Regions from separate parts of the Kitasatospora sp. NPDC051702 genome, predicted to be linked through region 1. Evidence: riboswitches for the same ligand, from Rfam matches in the RefSeq annotation. Region 1 holds a riboswitch; each other region holds the start of a gene.
What was found. Region 1 has a riboswitch for cyclic di-AMP ahead of AB0N04_RS35830 (M23 family metallopeptidase). Riboswitches for the same ligand answer to the same signal wherever they lie in the genome.

Region 1 (4,961 bases):
TGGTGAGGTCCTCGGCGAGCTGGAAGGCGCCGGCGATGGAGAGCGAGGCGAAGCCGTGGGCGACGGAGCGGACGGTGCGCGCCGCGTGGATCACCTCCGGGCCGTCGAGGCCGTACTCCCGGAGGACGGCGATGATCACGCCCACCAGCCGGGCCGCCGCGCGGGAGAGGTCGTCGTCGGGCTGCGGGGCCTGGGGCAGCGCGGCGTAGCGGTGCGGGTGCTCGGCGGCGTACGCGTGGTAGGCGCGCAGGACGGCGGCGACGGCGTCGTCCCCGCTGCGGCCGACGGCGGCCTCGGCCAGCCGGTCCGCGAGCTCCTCGGTGACCCGGACGGCGAGCAGCCGGCGCAGCTCGGCGAGCCCGCCGCTGACGTGCTTGTAGAGCGAGGGGGTGGCGACCCCGGCCCGGGCCGCGACGGCGGCCAGGGTGAGGGCTTCGGAGCCCTGTTCGTCGATGAGGGCGAGGGCGTGGCCGACGACCTGGTCGGGGGTCAGTCCTACTCGGGGCATGGTGCGGTCTCTCCGTGGACGGGCGGACGGGCGGGCGGGCGGTGCGGACGACCGGGGCGGGCCCGGGCGCGGCGGGGCGGACCGGGCTCGGGCGAGCGGGCCCGCGGCCGGGGCCGGGCGTCAGGCGTCAGGCGAGCTCGGCGAGGAAGGGCAGCAGGGCGCCGGCGGTGGCCTCCGGGGCGTCGGCCATCGGGTAGTGGCCGGATCCCTCGATCATGACCTTCCGGGCGCCGAGCGCCGCGGTCTGCCGGTCGGCGACGGCCTCCGGGTCGGGGAAGTCGGGGTCCTTGCCGCCCATGACGACGAGCGCGGGGCAGCGGACGGCGGCGGTCCAGCCGATCGGCGCGGAGTCGCCGGAGACGTGTCCGCGGGTGGCCGTCCGGCGGCCCGGGGTGCGCATGGCGGCGACGAGTCCGTCGACGTAGGCGTCGAAGTCGGCGGGCCTGGCACCGGGGAAGGCGAGCTTGCGGTGGTAGAAGCCCCAGAAGGCCGGCCAGTGGACGATCAGGGCGCCCATCGCGCGGACGACGCCGCGCATGAGGGCGTTGGCCGGGGGGTTCTCGACGAAGGCGTCGATAAGGGCGATCCCGGCGACCCGCTGCGGGGCGTCACCGGCGACCTTGACGACGGTCGCGCCGGTGTAGGAGTTGCCGACGAGCACGGCGCGTTCGATGCCGAGGTGGTTCAGCAGGGCCAGGACGTCGGTGGCGATGGCGGCGGGTGAGTAGTCGTCCCAGACGATCGACGACTCGCCGAAGCCGCGCAGGTCCATGGTGATGACGCGGTGGCCGGCGGCGGTCAGCAGCGGGTGCAGGTGCCGGTAGGCGGCGCGGGTGTCGAGCATCCCGGGGAGCAGGACGACGGGGGCGCCGTCGCCCTGCCGGGTGTCGTCGTAGGCGATGCGCCCGCCGGGGACGTCGAGGTACTGGGTGCTGGTGGCGCTGGTGGCGTTCATGGTGGGCCTCCTGGGACCGCCGCTGCGGGTCGTCGGCGTCTGCCGATAGCCATAAAGCTAAGGCTAATAGCCTTAGCCGTCAAGCCCTCGGTGCCGTCCGCCCCCGGGGTCCCGCGGTGCCCGCTCAGACCCCGTCGACCTTGAACGGGTCGTGCTCGCTGAGCAGCTTCTCCAGCCGGGCCTGGTCCACCCGGGTGACGATCTCGTTGGTCTCCTGCCGGTCCCGGACCACCTTGGCGAGCGTGAAGGACGAGGTGACGGTGTAGAGGAGCCCGATCGCCAGGAAGGCGCGGGTCCAGCCGCCGACCGGCAGGTAGGCGATCCCGACGGCGAGGGCTCCGCCGGACAGCGCGAAGGAGAGCACGGCCTGGATGTAGTACGCGGCCGTGGTGCGGGACTGCATCGGTGCGTTCATGGCGTCAGGATGCGGCGGGGTGATCGGTCCGCACATGAGTAGGCGTACTCAGATGGGGGGTCGTTCGCTGACGTTCGATCACGTCGAGCGGCTCAATGCCGGTCAATGGGGACAAAACCCGCCATCACCTACCAGAGCGCCCTGGTCATCTGCGGTCGTCCCGGGCGGACGGCTTGGAATCGGGGCGCCCTAGGATTAACGTTTGATAACGCAGCGCGGTCGTCAACGCCGTACCCAGACGGCACCGTGCGCCGTCGCCTAATCCCGCCGGCCGGCCTCCGGGCAGGCCAGGGAGCCGGGGAACCACGTTCCTTGGGGTGAATCGGCGGGGCCCAGGCCCGGCCGTAGGAGACCTTCCTGCTCCGAACCCGTCAGCTAACCCGGTAGGCGCGAAGGAAGGAAAGGAGCGCGCCTCCGTGGCGTCGACGCACACCCCGGCACACCCGGCCGGCCCCGCAGCCGGTACCCGGCTCCTCGACCACCCCGGCATGGCCGACCTGGAGCACCCCGCCCCGGAAGCCGACGCCAACCGGCACCGGATGCCGCGTCAGACCCGCGGAGCCTCCCCGCTGCTCGGCGTCACCGCCGTCGCGGCCACCCTGGGCGCCACCGGCTTCGCCTCCGCCACCCCGGCTGCCGCGCCCGCCGTCGAGGCCCCCGACGAGACCCCGGTCGCCCTCTCCGCCGACCCCGGGCTCGCGCTCGCCGCCCGGATCCAGCAGCAGGCCGACAGCCAGCGCACCGCCGCCGAGGAGGGCGCCCGCGTCCAGGCCGCCAAGGAGGCCGAGGCCAAGGCCGCCGCCAAGGAGGCCGAGGCCAAGCGGGCCGCCGAGGAGGCCGAGCGGGCCAAGGCCGCCGCCCTCACCCTGCCGGTGAAGGACTACAACCTCTCCGCCCACTACGGCCAGAGCGCCCGCTACTGGGCCCACCTGCACACCGGTCTGGACTTCGCCGCCGACACCGGGACCCCGGTCTTCGCGGTCGGCCAGGGCACCATCACCTCGGCCGGCTGGTCCGGTTCGTACGGCTACCGGATCGTCGAGACCCTGCCCGACGGCACCGAGATCTGGTACTGCCACCTCTCCTCGATCATCAAGGGCTCCGGCAAGGTCACCTCCGGCCAGCAGATCGGCAAGGTCGGCGCCACCGGCAACGTCACCGGCCCCCACCTGCACCTGGAGGTCCGCCCCGGCGGCGGCGCCCCGGTCGACCCGGAGACCTGGCTGGAGCAGCGCGGCCTCACCCCCTGAGCCGATCCTCCCGCCGGCACCCGCTGAGCCGGCACCCGCCGGCCCCCGCCGACCCCCGTCGACCGCGGCGGGCCGCGGTGGACCCGAACGGACCGGAGCCCCGGCCGCACGCGTGCGGCCGGGGCTCCGGCACGGCGCCCCGCGGGCGGCTACTCCTGCGGCAGCGCCGCCAGGTAGGCGTCGATCTCCTCCTGCCCCGGCTCCGGTGCGAGGTCCGGGAACTCCTCCAGCAGCAGCCGCGCCAGCCCCGGGACGGTCCACTCGCCGCACAGGTCGAGCGCGGCCTGCGCCGCAGCCTCCTCGAACTCCCCGAAGTCACCGGACAGTTCGTCCGGCATCGGCCGGCCCGCGGCGGTCAGCTCCGCCAGGTTGCGGTAGCTGCGCCGCATCAGCCCCTGCTCCAGCAGCCGGCGCGCGCCGTCCGTCGCCATGCCGACCGACAGCACCCGGGCCGGCCCCCAGCCCTGCTCGTCCAGCTCGTCCAGCCAGCCGGTCGGGACCAGCGCGGCGATCGCGGCCAGCCGCTCCTCCTCCGCCAGCTCCCGGAAGCCGTCCAGCCAGGCCCGCACCGCCGCCGGGTCCGCGACGTCCACCTCGTACGCGTGCAGCAGCAGCGCGTACAGCCGGGGCCAGGTCACCAGGTCGGCCCGGCGCAGCAGTCCGGCCGCGACCTCGCCCTGCCACTCGGCCTCGGCGTGCAGCCGCTCCTGCCGCTTGGCGTTCAGCCGCCGGGCCGCCCGCTGGTGGTCCACCAGCAGCTCGACCGCGGCGCCGTACGCCAGCGGGTCCGTCTCCGGCCCGGGCTGGACGTAGAGGTGGAGACGCTCGTAGAGCAGGTGCTCCACCGCGTTCGAGGTCAGCTCGGGCCAGCCGTCGTGCATCCTGCCCCCGCCCAGCTCCAGCAGGGCCAGGACGGCTCGCAGCGGCCCCTCGGCCACCGGGACGCGGCCCTCCGCCGCCGCCCAGGCGAGCAGGTCGGCGGCCCTGGTGCGCGGGGCGAGCCGCAGGTCTTCGTCGTTCATAGCCCGAACGGTAACCGCTGGCCGGGGGTAGGGTCGCCAGCCATGGTCCCCGTACGACTCACCGGCTCCCGGCTGGCCATCCGCGAGTACCACCACACCCCCGGGGACGTGGACGCGCTGCACGCGCTGTTCGGCGACCCGGAGGTCACCCGGTACCTCCCGTTCGACCCCTGGGACCGCGAGACCTGCGCCGACCAGATCGAGCTCTACCTGGAGGAGGCGCTCGCGCGGGAACGGCGGACGTACCAGCTCGCCGTCACCCGGCGCGAGGACGCCGAGGACCCGGCGGACGCCACCCCGATCGCCCACGCCTCCCTGACCCTCGGCACCGGCCGCTGCGCCGAGCTCGGCTACGCGGTCGGCCGCGGGGCCCGCGGACGCGGTCACGCGGGCGAGATCGTCGGCCTGCTCTGCGGGCTGGCCTTCGGCGCCCTCGGCCTGCGCCGCCTCACCGCCCGGGTCGACGTGGACAACCGGGCCTCCGCCGCGGTGCTCACCCGGCTCGGGTTCCGGGCGCAGGGGCCGGTCCGACACGACCCGCCCGGGGGCGGCGTCCGGTCCGGCGCGCACCGGTACGCGCTGACCACCGGGGAGTGGGCCGGCCCGGCCGGCCGGCGCACGAGGCCGACCCGGCTCGGCTGACCCCGCCGGGCCGACCCCGCCCGGCCGGTCCGCACGGCTGAGCGCGCTCCCGGACCGGGGGGTTAACCCCACCCCCGATCCGCCGGGTCCCCGGATCGTTCCGCACCGCCCGCTCGACCAGACTGGCCGGGTCAGCAACCGAGAACGAGGGACCGAGGCCGGGACATGA
Region 2 (4,961 bases), on a different contig from region 1:
CTGCCGATGCCGACCATCCACCGCCTGGTTCGTACCCTCGTCCAGCAGGGCTATGTGCGCCAGGACACCGCGCGCCGCTACACCCTCGGCCCCCGGCTGATCCGCCTCGGCGAGACGGCCGGCCGCCTGCTCGGCAGCTGGGCCCGTCCCTACCTGGCCGAACTCATGGAGGCCACCGGCGAGACCGCCAACCTGGCGGTGCTGGAGGGCGGCGAGGTGGTCTACGTCGGGCAGGTGCAGTCGCGGCGCTCGATGCGGATGTTCACCGAGGTCGGCCGGCGGGTGCAGCCGCACTGCACCGGCGTCGGCAAGGCGTTGCTCGCCCAGCTGCCCGAGGAGGAGGCGCGCGCGGTGCTCGGCCCCAACCCGCTGCCCGCGCACACCGAGTACACCGTCACCGACCCGCAGGAGCTGCTGGAGCAGCTCGCCGAGGCGCGCGAGCGCGGCTACGTGGTCGACGACCAGGAGCAGGAGATCGGCGTGCGCTGCATCGCGCTCGCCGTACCGGGCGCGCCCACGCCCACCGCGCTCTCCGTCTCCGGCCCCGAGGCCCGGATCCGCGCGCTGGAGGAGCAGGCCGGCGCCTCCGCGCTCGTCCCGGTGATGCACCACATCGCGGCCCGGCTGGGGCAGGTCCTGGCTCCCTGAACGGGCTCAGCCCCTCTCCCGGTGCGCCGGAGGCCGGCCTGACCCCGGATGCGCCGCAGGCCGGACGGCCCCCGGTGCGCCGGAGGTCCGACGAGCCGACTTCCGGTGCACCGGTGCGCCCGTCCAGGCGAACGGCTGGCGGGTTGTCCGGGCCCCCGGCGGCCGCCCCGCCACCCTGGGTGCGGGCGCGGCGCGCGACGGCGCGGGCCGCCGGAGCGCAAGGGCACGGGTGAGTCGCGATGGAACGCAGGAGCACGGGGCGTCGGGGATCCGGCGGGGTCGGTGGGGCCGGGCTGGTCGCCGTGGTGGCGGCGGGTTGCGCGGTGGCGGTGCTGGCCGCCGGGCCGTCCTGGGCGCTGCGCCGCCCCGAGCCGCGGCCGGTGGTGGACGTCGGCGCGGCCCTGGTCAAGCCCTCGAACTCCGACCTGGAGGTGGTCCGGATCGACCCGGACCCCGCTCCGCCCGGTGGCAGCACGACGATCCACGCATTCGTCGGGAACGGCGGCCCCGACACCACCGCCTCGCCGTTCACCGTCGTGGTCACCCTGCCGGAGGGGGTCACCCCCGAGGAGCCGTTCTTCCCCGAGGACTGCGAGGTGTTCCAGAACGGCCACCGGGTGCGCTGCGTCTTCCCCGCGGGGCTGAAGTCGGGGCGCAGCGCGACCGCGCTCGTCCCGGTCCGCCTCTCCCCCGACCTCCCGCTCGGCACCCTCCAGGGCGGCTGGGTCGCGGTGCGCGGCGCGGACGACAAGGACGAGACCAACAACCGGAAGCCGTTCGAGATCAGGGTGGTCGAGACGACCAACGACTGAGCCGGTACGCCCGAGCGCCCGGGGCCGAGTGGTCGGCCCCGGGCGCTCGGGCGTCAGCAGCCGGGAACGGGCTGCCGGCGGTGATCACGTGAGCCGTCGGGCCCGAGCGGCTGGACCCGACGGCTCACGCGTCAGCGGTAGACCCGGACGTAGTCCGCGGCCATGCTGAGCGGCGTGGTCCCCTGCGGCGCCGGGTGGTACTGCCCCGCGCACACCGAGAGGTTGAGGATCAGGTACGCCGACCAGTTGGCGCCGACGCCCTTGCCGTCCGAGAAGACCTTGACGCCGTTGACGTACCAGTCGACCGAGTTGGCGCCGTAGTAGGTGCCGATCGTCACCCACTGGTCCTTCGCGACGGCACCGGCGTCGGTGTAGTACTTGGCGTTGCCGGGGTTGACGTGGTTGGTCAGCTCCAGCAGGTTCGGGTTGTCGGGGTGGTACTCGAAGGAGTCGATCTCCCCGTTGCCGTTCTTCCAGGTCCACAGGGCCGGCCAGGCACCGGAACCGGACGGCAGCTTGACCCGGGTCTCGGCGTAGTCGCCGGTCTTGACCCGGAAGCCCTCGCTGGAGCCCTCGGTGGTCAGGAAGCCCGCGTTCCAGGCCTGCTTGCCGTTCTCCAGGGTGGTGCCGCTCGGCGCGGCCGTGAAGGTGGCGACCCCGTTGGCGACGCTGACGTTGTTCTTGTTCAGCAGGTCGAGCTTGTTGTCGTCCGGGTTGTGGTTCCCGTACCTGTAGGCGGTGCTCTTGTCACCGACCCAGCGCGAGCCCCAGGTGATCGAGCTGTTGAACTCGTCGGACCAGGTCAGCGCCTTGCCCGCGACCGGGGAGGCCGGGGTGCCCGCCGAGGGGCTCGCCGTGGCACCGGGGGTGCCGGTGGGGGACGGCGTCGGGGTGGCGGTGGGGGTCGCGGTGGGAGCCGGGGTCGGGGTCGCCGTGCCGGAGACCACCAGCTGCTGCGAGGGCAGGTTGTGCCAGGCGCCGCCGAGGTCCTGCCAGAAGCCGAACTGGCTGTACGTCCCGGCCGGCAGCGCGCGGGCACCGCTGGTGAAGGACAGCCCGCTCGGGCAGATCTGCACGTTGGAGAGGTTGCCGGGGAAGTCCAGGTTGGTGCCGCGCGCGTCGCGCACGCCCACACCCACCGTCTTCGCGGTGACGCAGGCCGAGGAGTGGACGGTCAGCGAGGCGGTGGCGGCCTTGTTGGCGACCATCGTCGCGGGGGCCAGCCGGTCCTGGGTGACGGTCGGGGTGGTGGCGGCGTGGGCGGCGACGGTCGCCGGGAGGCCCAGCAGACCGGCACCGCTGACGGCGACCGCCCCGGTGGCGGCGAGGGCGGCGAAGCGGCCCCGGTGGGCCGGGCGGGCGTGGCGCGGCGTGCGGCGCCGGAGGGCAGGCTGGTGCATGGGGTGTCCTCTGCGACGCCTGCGAGGTGAGCTGTCGGGTTCGGGCTGCAGTTGCCCGGCCGCCGGTGGGAGCGGCTTCACCCCTAGCCGCGACCCGCACGCGGGAGAGCGTGCGGGCCGGGCGCTGACCTTGGTTCCCCCGCTCCCGTCCACTGTGGTCCTCGGTTGCCCGCCGGCGGGTGGACGGGACTCGGCGTCCCGGCGGCGGGGTCCGCGTGGCGGACGGCCGTTGCAGGCTAGGCAGACCGTCCGTGAACGGACAACTCTGCCGGGCGGGTTGTCACGCAGCTCACAGTGGTGTCGATCAACGACGCTGCGTGGCGGTCGAGTTGATCATCCCCTCGGCCGAGCCGGGCGTCCACCCGGCTCCCGGCCTGCGCCGCCGGCGCCCGGCGACCGGAGGACGGCTCGCCGGTGCCGCCGAGGGACGTCCGGCGGGCGCCCGCCCGGTGCGCCCTCCGGCGCGGCCGACTCCCCCGGCCGCGCCCGGCACAACTGCACCCGCCGGGCTCGCCCGGTCGGATAAATTGGAGGTCCGACATCTTCCGCAGTGCACAAGACCCCACGGACCACCCGTGCGCACCCCACCGGGAACGAGGTACCGCCCCACCATGACCGCGCCCCTGCCCGCCTTCGCCGGCCGCACCTACCTCTTCCGGGCCGACAACGGCGCGGCCTTCCGCAACGCCTACTCGGCCGACGGCACGCGGCTGCGCTGGGAGGGCCTCGGCGAGTCCGCGGGCCAGTGGGAGGACGTGCGGCTGCACGTCGCCGAGGTGGCGCCGGAGATCTACTTCGTCAGCTGGACGGAGCAGAGCGGGATCACCGTCAGCCACGTGATGGACCTCGGCAGGCTGACGGTCCGCGCCTTCTGGACATTCGAGGGCGAGGGCGGCCGGGTGGGCGAGCTGCACACCGGGACCCTGGAGCGGGTGGCCTGACCGATCGGTCCGGGCGGTCCGGCCGGGGGCCGCTGCGGTCCGGGGCCGTTGCGGTCCGGAGCCGTTACGGTCAGGGGTCGGTCGGGCCTGGGCCGGGCTCGGGCCTGGGCCGGGCTCGGGCCTGGGCCGGTCGGACCGGGGCTCAGACGGTCTGGTTGGGCACCTTGAGGTGCTGGGACAGCCACTCGAGCGAGGAGGGCAGCAGCGCGCTCCACGTCTCGAAGTTGTGGCCGCCGTTCTCCAGCATGCTGTAGGACACCTTCATCGGGTCCTTCACCGCGTCGACGAAGGCCTCGGTCTCGCGCCGGTAGTCGCCGTCGCCCTTCTTGGTGCCGGCGAGGAGCACGGACACCTTCGGCTGCGGCAGGTTCTTCAGCCGCCACAACAGGTTCGCCTCGTTTCGGCGCTGGCTGCTGCCGCCGAACAGGTCCCCCGTGGTCGGGTCGTCCGCCGCGTCGTAGTAGGCGGAGAGCGCGACGGCCGTCGGGAAGACGTCGGGGTGGCGCATGGCCAGCTTGAGCGCGCAGTAGCCACCGGTGGAGTTGCCCATGAAGGCCCAGGCCTGCGGGTCCGCGGAGACCCGGTAGCTCGCCTGGATCGCCGAGGGGACGTCCTTGGTGAAGTAGGTGTCGGACTGCGCGCCGCCCGGGATGTCCTCGCACTCGGTGTCCTGCGGCAGGGCGGGCGAGGGGCGCACCAGGACCATGACGGTCGGCTGCATCCGGCCCTCCTGGAGCAGCTTGAGCGCCGCGCCGGGGTAGTTGAAGCGCGTGATCAGGTTCTCGGCGATCCCCGGGAACCCGGTGCTCACGATCACCGCCGGGAACTGCTTCTGCGCGTACTCCGGCTGGAAGTACTGCGGCGGCAGGTAGACGTAGCCCTCGGTGGAGAGGCGACTGACCGCGCCGTCGATCCGCACCTTGCGGATCTCCCCCGACTGGGCGGGCTCGCGGCCCATCGCGCCGCCGCCCTTGACGGAGGCGTGGCCGATCGTCTCCACGAGCAGGCGCCCGGAGGCGTCCGCCTTGTTGTGGATGACCACCGGTCCGGTGTCGCCGGTGCCCAGCAGGTCGTCCCAACTGCTGTAGAAAGCGAAGTAGTTGTTGGCCACCAGGCCGAGCGCGGCGAGCACCGCGAGCTGGGTCGCGAGCAGTGCGCCG
Region 3 (4,961 bases), on a different contig from region 1:
CGACGTGGTGCATGTCCCGGTAGAAGATCACCAGGTCTCCCGGCCGCGCTTCGGAGAGGCTGACCCGCTGGCCGGCGTACGCCTGGGCCTGCGAGGTGCGCGGCAGGGTCACTCCGGCCTGCCGCCAGCTGTAGTACATCAGACCGGAGCAGTCGAAGGCGCGCGGCCCGGTGGAGCCGTAGACGTAGGGCGAGCCGATCATCCGCACCGCGGCGGCCAGTGCGGCCGCCCCGCGCTCGGAGGCGGGCGGGGCGCTGCCGAGGTCCAGCCGGTCGGTGCCACGGGTGGCCCGCTGCTCGGCGTCCCTGGCGTCCTGGGCGGCCAGCCGGGCGCGCTCGGCGGCGCCCAGGCTGTTGAGCAGCCGCTGCGCCTTGGCGAGCCGCTGCTGGACCTGCTGCTTGCCCTCGGCGAGCGAGCGGCGGGCCTGTTCCAGTTCGGCGAGCTTGCCGGAGGTCTCGGTGCGGCGCTGGTCGAGCCGGCGCTGGCGGGTGACCAGCTCGTGCAGGGTCTCCTGCTGCCGCTCGGCGGCCTGGTCCAGGGTGCGGGCCCGGGTCAGGTAGCCCTCGGGGTCGGTGGAGAGCATCAGCTGGACGGTCTGTGCCAGGCCGCCGCCGCGGTACTCGGCGCCGGCCACGCTCGCCAGGTCGCCGCGCAGCTGGTTGAGCTGTTCCTGGCCGACGGCGATCTCGCCCTGGAGGGCGGTCGTCTCGCCCTGGAGGCGCTGCTGGGCCTCCAGCGCGGCGTTGTACCGCTCGGACGCCTGCTCGGCCTCGTCGTAGAGCTGTTCGACCTGCGCCTTGACGTCCTTGCGGCTGGGCGGCTCGGGCGCCCCGGGGGCGGCCTGGGCACTGCCGCCGGTCGTGACGCCCAGGGCGGTGGTGGCGGCCGCGGTCAGCACCAGCGCACGGGCGAGCAGTTGGGAACGGCGGTGCACGGGCATGGCGGCGGCGGCTCCAGTCCTGCGGCACGGCCCCGCCGCCGCACCCGGTGGGCGGTCTGGAAGCGGGAGTCCGGTGGCAGACGTTAGCGAGTCCGGGCAAGCGAGTCCAAACCCCTCCGGACCCGAATATTCGACCACCAATCGGACATCCGTCCGTGCCCGGTGGAAAAGCCGCAGGCCCGGCCCTCCGTGACGGAGGGCCGGGCCCGGGTGCTCCGGAGCGGGGATCAGACCCGCACGATGGAGGCCAGCGGCATGTTGGAGACCGCCTCGTAGCGCACCGACGCACCCGGCTTGGGCGCGTGCAGCACCTGGCCGTTGCCGGCGTAGATCCCCACGTGGTGGGCGTCGCTGTAGAAGATGAGCAGGTCGCCGGGCTGCGCCTGGGAGAGGTCGCTGCCGATCCGGGTGCCGGCACCGGCCTGCTCCTGCGAGGTCCGCGGGAGCGACACGCCGGCCTGGTTGAACGCCCAGACCATCAGGCCCGAGCAGTCGAACGAGCTGGGGCCGGTGGCGCCGTAGACGTACGGCGAGCCGACCTTGGTGGCGGCGATGGACAGCGCCGCGGCACCGCGGGAGCTGCCGGCGGCGACCGGCTTGGGGGCGGGCGCCGAGGTGGTCGGGGCGCTCAGGTCGGTGCGGTTGCTGTCCCGCGAGGAGCGGTCGGCGGCCTGCTGCGCGGCCTGCTGCTGGGCGGCCTTCGCGGCGGCGTCGGCCTTGGCCTTGGCCTCGGCGGCGGCCTTCTCCTCGGCCGCGCGGAGCGCCTGGCGCTCCTGCTCGGTCAGCGTGTTGAGGAGGTCCTGCGCGGCCTTGAGCTTGCCCTGGACCTCGTCCTTGGCGGCCTTCAGCTGCTGAGTGGTGGTCTCCATCTCGGCGAGCTTGCCCTGGGCCTCGGTGCGCACCTGGTCGAGCTTGCGCTGCTCGTCCTGGAGCTGCTTCAGCTGCCCCTTCTGGGTGTCACCGGCCTGGTTCAGCGTGCCGGCCTGGTTGAGGAAGTTGTCCGGGCTCGCGGAGAACATCAGCTGGACGGTCTGGGATATGCCGCCGTTGCGGTACTGCTCGCCGGCGATCTCGGCCAGGCCGCCCTGCAGGTCGGTCACCTGCGCCTGCTGCCGCGCCACCTGGTCCTGCAGGCCGGTGACCTGCTTCTGCAGCTCCTGCTGCTTCTCCTGGGCGGCGTTGAGCTTCTCGGTGGCGACCTCGGCCTGCTCGTTGAGCTGGTCGACCTGCTCCTTGACCTGGTCCTTGGTCGGCTGCGGGTCGGCGTGGGCGCCGGACTGCGCGGACAGCGCGACCGCCGCGGCGGCGACACCGGTCAGGATCGACACCCTGGCGCGGCCGGCGGGCTTGGGACGACGATGGGACGCCACGAAGGCGGGCTCCTTCTTCCTACGTCCGCCTACCGGGTGAGCTGACGGGTTCGGGCCGGAAGCGGGCCCTACGGCGCCTCACGGCCGTTCCACCGGCCGACCTGACGCCGATTCACCCCGGAGGAACGTGGTTCCCCGGCTCCGCTCCACAGCGCCCCCGACCACTGGGCTCCCCGCCGGGCGGCCCTTCGGCCTGCCCCGCTGCTTCGCGAACTCGACGGAAACCACCGCCGCCACCCTGGCTGGGCGATCGACAGTGCGGTGGTTCGAGGCACGACCCTAGTAACTGAACCGTGATCCGTTCAAATCCTTGTCAGAAAAAAGATGGAAGAAGACCCAAGTTCATTTGTGAATATGACCGATGGTGATCACCACCGCACGCAAAGCTGATCGGCTTTCATCGCAAGGCCGTTCAGGAACCCGGGGCGCGCAGAAATCCGAACGCCACCCCCGGTCGGGAGTGGCGGGGATCACAGGGCCGGCGACGGCCCCGCGGCGGCTGTCCCGCCGTCAGACCCGGCGGATGGTGTTGATCGGCATCGCGTCGGCCTTCATCACCTTCACCACGTCACCGGTGTGCGGGGCGTGCACCACCATGCCGTTGCCGATGTACATCCCGACGTGGTGCCGGTCGCTGCCGTAGATCACCAGGTCGCCCGGCTGGGCCTGGTCCAGCGAGGGCACCCGGGTGCCGACGTTGCCCTGCTCCTGCGAGGTGCGCGGCAGCGAGACGCCGGCCTGAGCGTACGACCAGACCATCAGGCCCGAGCAGTCGAAGGTGGTCGAGCCGGTGGCGCCCCAGACGTACGGCGAACCCTGCTTGCTCATCGCCTTGGCGACGGCCACGGCCGCGTACCCGCTCGCGGGCGGCAGGCTGCTGAGGTCGACCCGGTCCGCGCCGCGCGAGGCCCGGTCGTCCTGCGCCTGCTGGGCGCGCAGCGCGGCCCGCTCGGAGGCGCTGAGCGAGTTCAGCAGGTCCTGGGCGGCCTTGAGCTTCTGGTTGACGTCCGACTTGGCCTGGTTCAGGTCCTTGGTCGTGGAGTCCAGCGAGGCCAGCACGGCGGCGGCCTCGGCCTTCTCCTGGTCCAGCCGGCGCTGCTGGTCCAGCAGCCCCTTGAGCGCCTCGGCCTGGCTGGTGCTGGCCTGCTGGACGCTGGAGGCCTTGTCCAGGTACCCGGACGGGTCGGAGGAGAGCATCAGCTGGACGGACGGGTCGATGCCGCCGGTGCGGTACTGCTCGCCCGCCACCTCGGCCAGGCCCGTCTGCAGCTGGGTCATCTGCTCCTGGCTGCGGGCCACCTGGTCCTGCAGCTGGTCGGCCTGCTTGCGGAGCTGGTCGGACCGCTCCTTGGCGCCGTTGTACTTCTCGGCCGCCTGCTCCTGCTCCTGCTGGAGCTGGTCGATCTGCGCCTTGACGTCCGTCTTGTTCGGCTGGGGCGCGGCGTGCGCGGCCACCTGGGCGGAGAGGGCGACCGCGGTCGCAGCAGCAGCGGTGAGCACGGAGACCCGCGCGCGGCTCGGCTGCTTGGGACGGCGGTGGGAGGCCAAGGACCGGCTCCTTCTTCCATCGGCCTCACCCGATCAGGTGAGAATCCGGAAAATAGGTTTGACGCCAGACCCTAGTGAAGATCCAAGGGATTTTCCACTCCCCCGATGGCGTGAACTCCACCCTCCCGCTGACTTCACGAGATCCCCACACCACCCCGAACCGGTCGCTGACCAGCCGTCATCCCGCCCGGGCGGGGTTCAGGGCCGCGCCAGGCGGTTCAGCAGCAGCACCGACGCCACCGGGCGTGCGCCCGCCTTCCGCACGCCCTCGGCCACCTCGCGGTCGGTGGACACCACCACCACCGGACGGCCCTGCGGCTCGGCCCGCACCAGACGCCGGATCAGCTCGTCCGCCGTCTCGCCGGTCCGGCTGAACCGCACCCGCACCCCGCGCGGTGGCGCCATGATCACCGGGACGTCCAGGTCCTGCCCGTCGAACACGCAGGTGACCTCCGCCTGGGTGCGCTGGGCGAGCATCGCCAGACCGCCCAGCAGCCGCAGCCGCTGCTGCTCGAGCGGCAGCGTCGGATAGCCGGTCTTCGTCACGTTGTAGCCGTCCACCACCAGGTGCACCTGCGGGATCGCCAGCAGCTGGTCCAGCAGCGCCGGGTCGTCCTCGGCCAGGCCGCGCCGGGCCACGTCGTGCGGCGAGGCCGACCCGGGCACCACGGCCTCGACCAGGTCCGCTGGCCGGATCTGCGAGACCGGCAGCGCCAGCTCCCGCTGCAGCCCCTGCGCCGACTGCAGCACGGTGTCCAGCAGCAGCCGCAGCCGCATGTCCTCGACGCTGCGCCCCTCCCGGGCCGACCGGCGCGCCTGCTCGGCCGAGGTCTCCAACTCGCCGACCCGGTGCCGCAGGCGGCGCGCCTCGGTCTCGGCGGCGCCGCGCTCGGCGGCCGCCTGCGCCTTCACCGCCTCCAGCTCGCCGGCCAGCCGGCGGGTCTCGGCCTGCGCGCGGCGGGTGTCGCTCTCCAGGGAGCGCACCTTCTTGCGCAGCGACTCCGCCTCCCGGCGGACGTCCTCGGACTCCGCGCGCTGGCGGTCCAGGTCCGCCCGGGCGGCGGAGCGCAGCTCCGCCAGTTCGGCCTGCAGCTTCTCCACCA

Region 2: it holds a riboswitch for cyclic di-AMP, as region 1 does, so the genes downstream of both, AB0N04_RS01565 (glycoside hydrolase family 16 protein) here and AB0N04_RS35830 (M23 family metallopeptidase) in region 1, are expected to answer to the same signal.
Region 3: it holds a riboswitch for cyclic di-AMP, as region 1 does, so the genes downstream of both, AB0N04_RS04295 (NlpC/P60 family protein) here and AB0N04_RS35830 (M23 family metallopeptidase) in region 1, are expected to answer to the same signal.

What each region holds. Positions count from the first base shown of each region.
Region 1 covers NZ_JBFAZB010000068.1:16,847-21,807, forward strand. Annotated here, with positions in the region: gene AB0N04_RS35815 (TetR-like C-terminal domain-containing protein) at 1-508, opposite strand, end outside; gene AB0N04_RS35820 (alpha/beta hydrolase) at 636-1,463, opposite strand; gene AB0N04_RS35825 (YiaA/YiaB family inner membrane protein) at 1,588-1,878, opposite strand; cyclic di-AMP (ydaO/yuaA leader) riboswitch at 2,124-2,282, shown strand; gene AB0N04_RS35830 (M23 family metallopeptidase) at 2,295-3,128, shown strand; gene AB0N04_RS35835 (hypothetical protein) at 3,278-4,150, opposite strand; gene AB0N04_RS35840 (GNAT family N-acetyltransferase) at 4,193-4,792, shown strand; gene AB0N04_RS35845 (sensor domain-containing protein) at 4,958-4,961, shown strand, end outside.
Region 2 covers NZ_JBFAZB010000001.1:369,485-374,445, reverse strand. Annotated here, with positions in the region: gene AB0N04_RS01575 (IclR family transcriptional regulator) at 1-648, shown strand, start outside; gene AB0N04_RS01570 (hypothetical protein) at 888-1,460, shown strand; gene AB0N04_RS01565 (glycoside hydrolase family 16 protein) at 1,592-2,860, opposite strand; cyclic di-AMP (ydaO/yuaA leader) riboswitch at 2,869-3,027, opposite strand; gene AB0N04_RS01560 (MoaF N-terminal domain-containing protein) at 3,472-3,801, shown strand; gene AB0N04_RS01555 (alpha/beta hydrolase-fold protein) at 3,944-4,961, opposite strand, start outside.
Region 3 covers NZ_JBFAZB010000003.1:169,227-174,187, reverse strand. Annotated here, with positions in the region: gene AB0N04_RS04300 (NlpC/P60 family protein) at 1-940, opposite strand, end outside; gene AB0N04_RS04295 (NlpC/P60 family protein) at 1,168-2,310, opposite strand; cyclic di-AMP (ydaO/yuaA leader) riboswitch at 2,321-2,474, opposite strand; gene AB0N04_RS04290 (NlpC/P60 family protein) at 2,821-3,858, opposite strand; gene AB0N04_RS04285 (NYN domain-containing protein) at 4,057-4,961, opposite strand, start outside.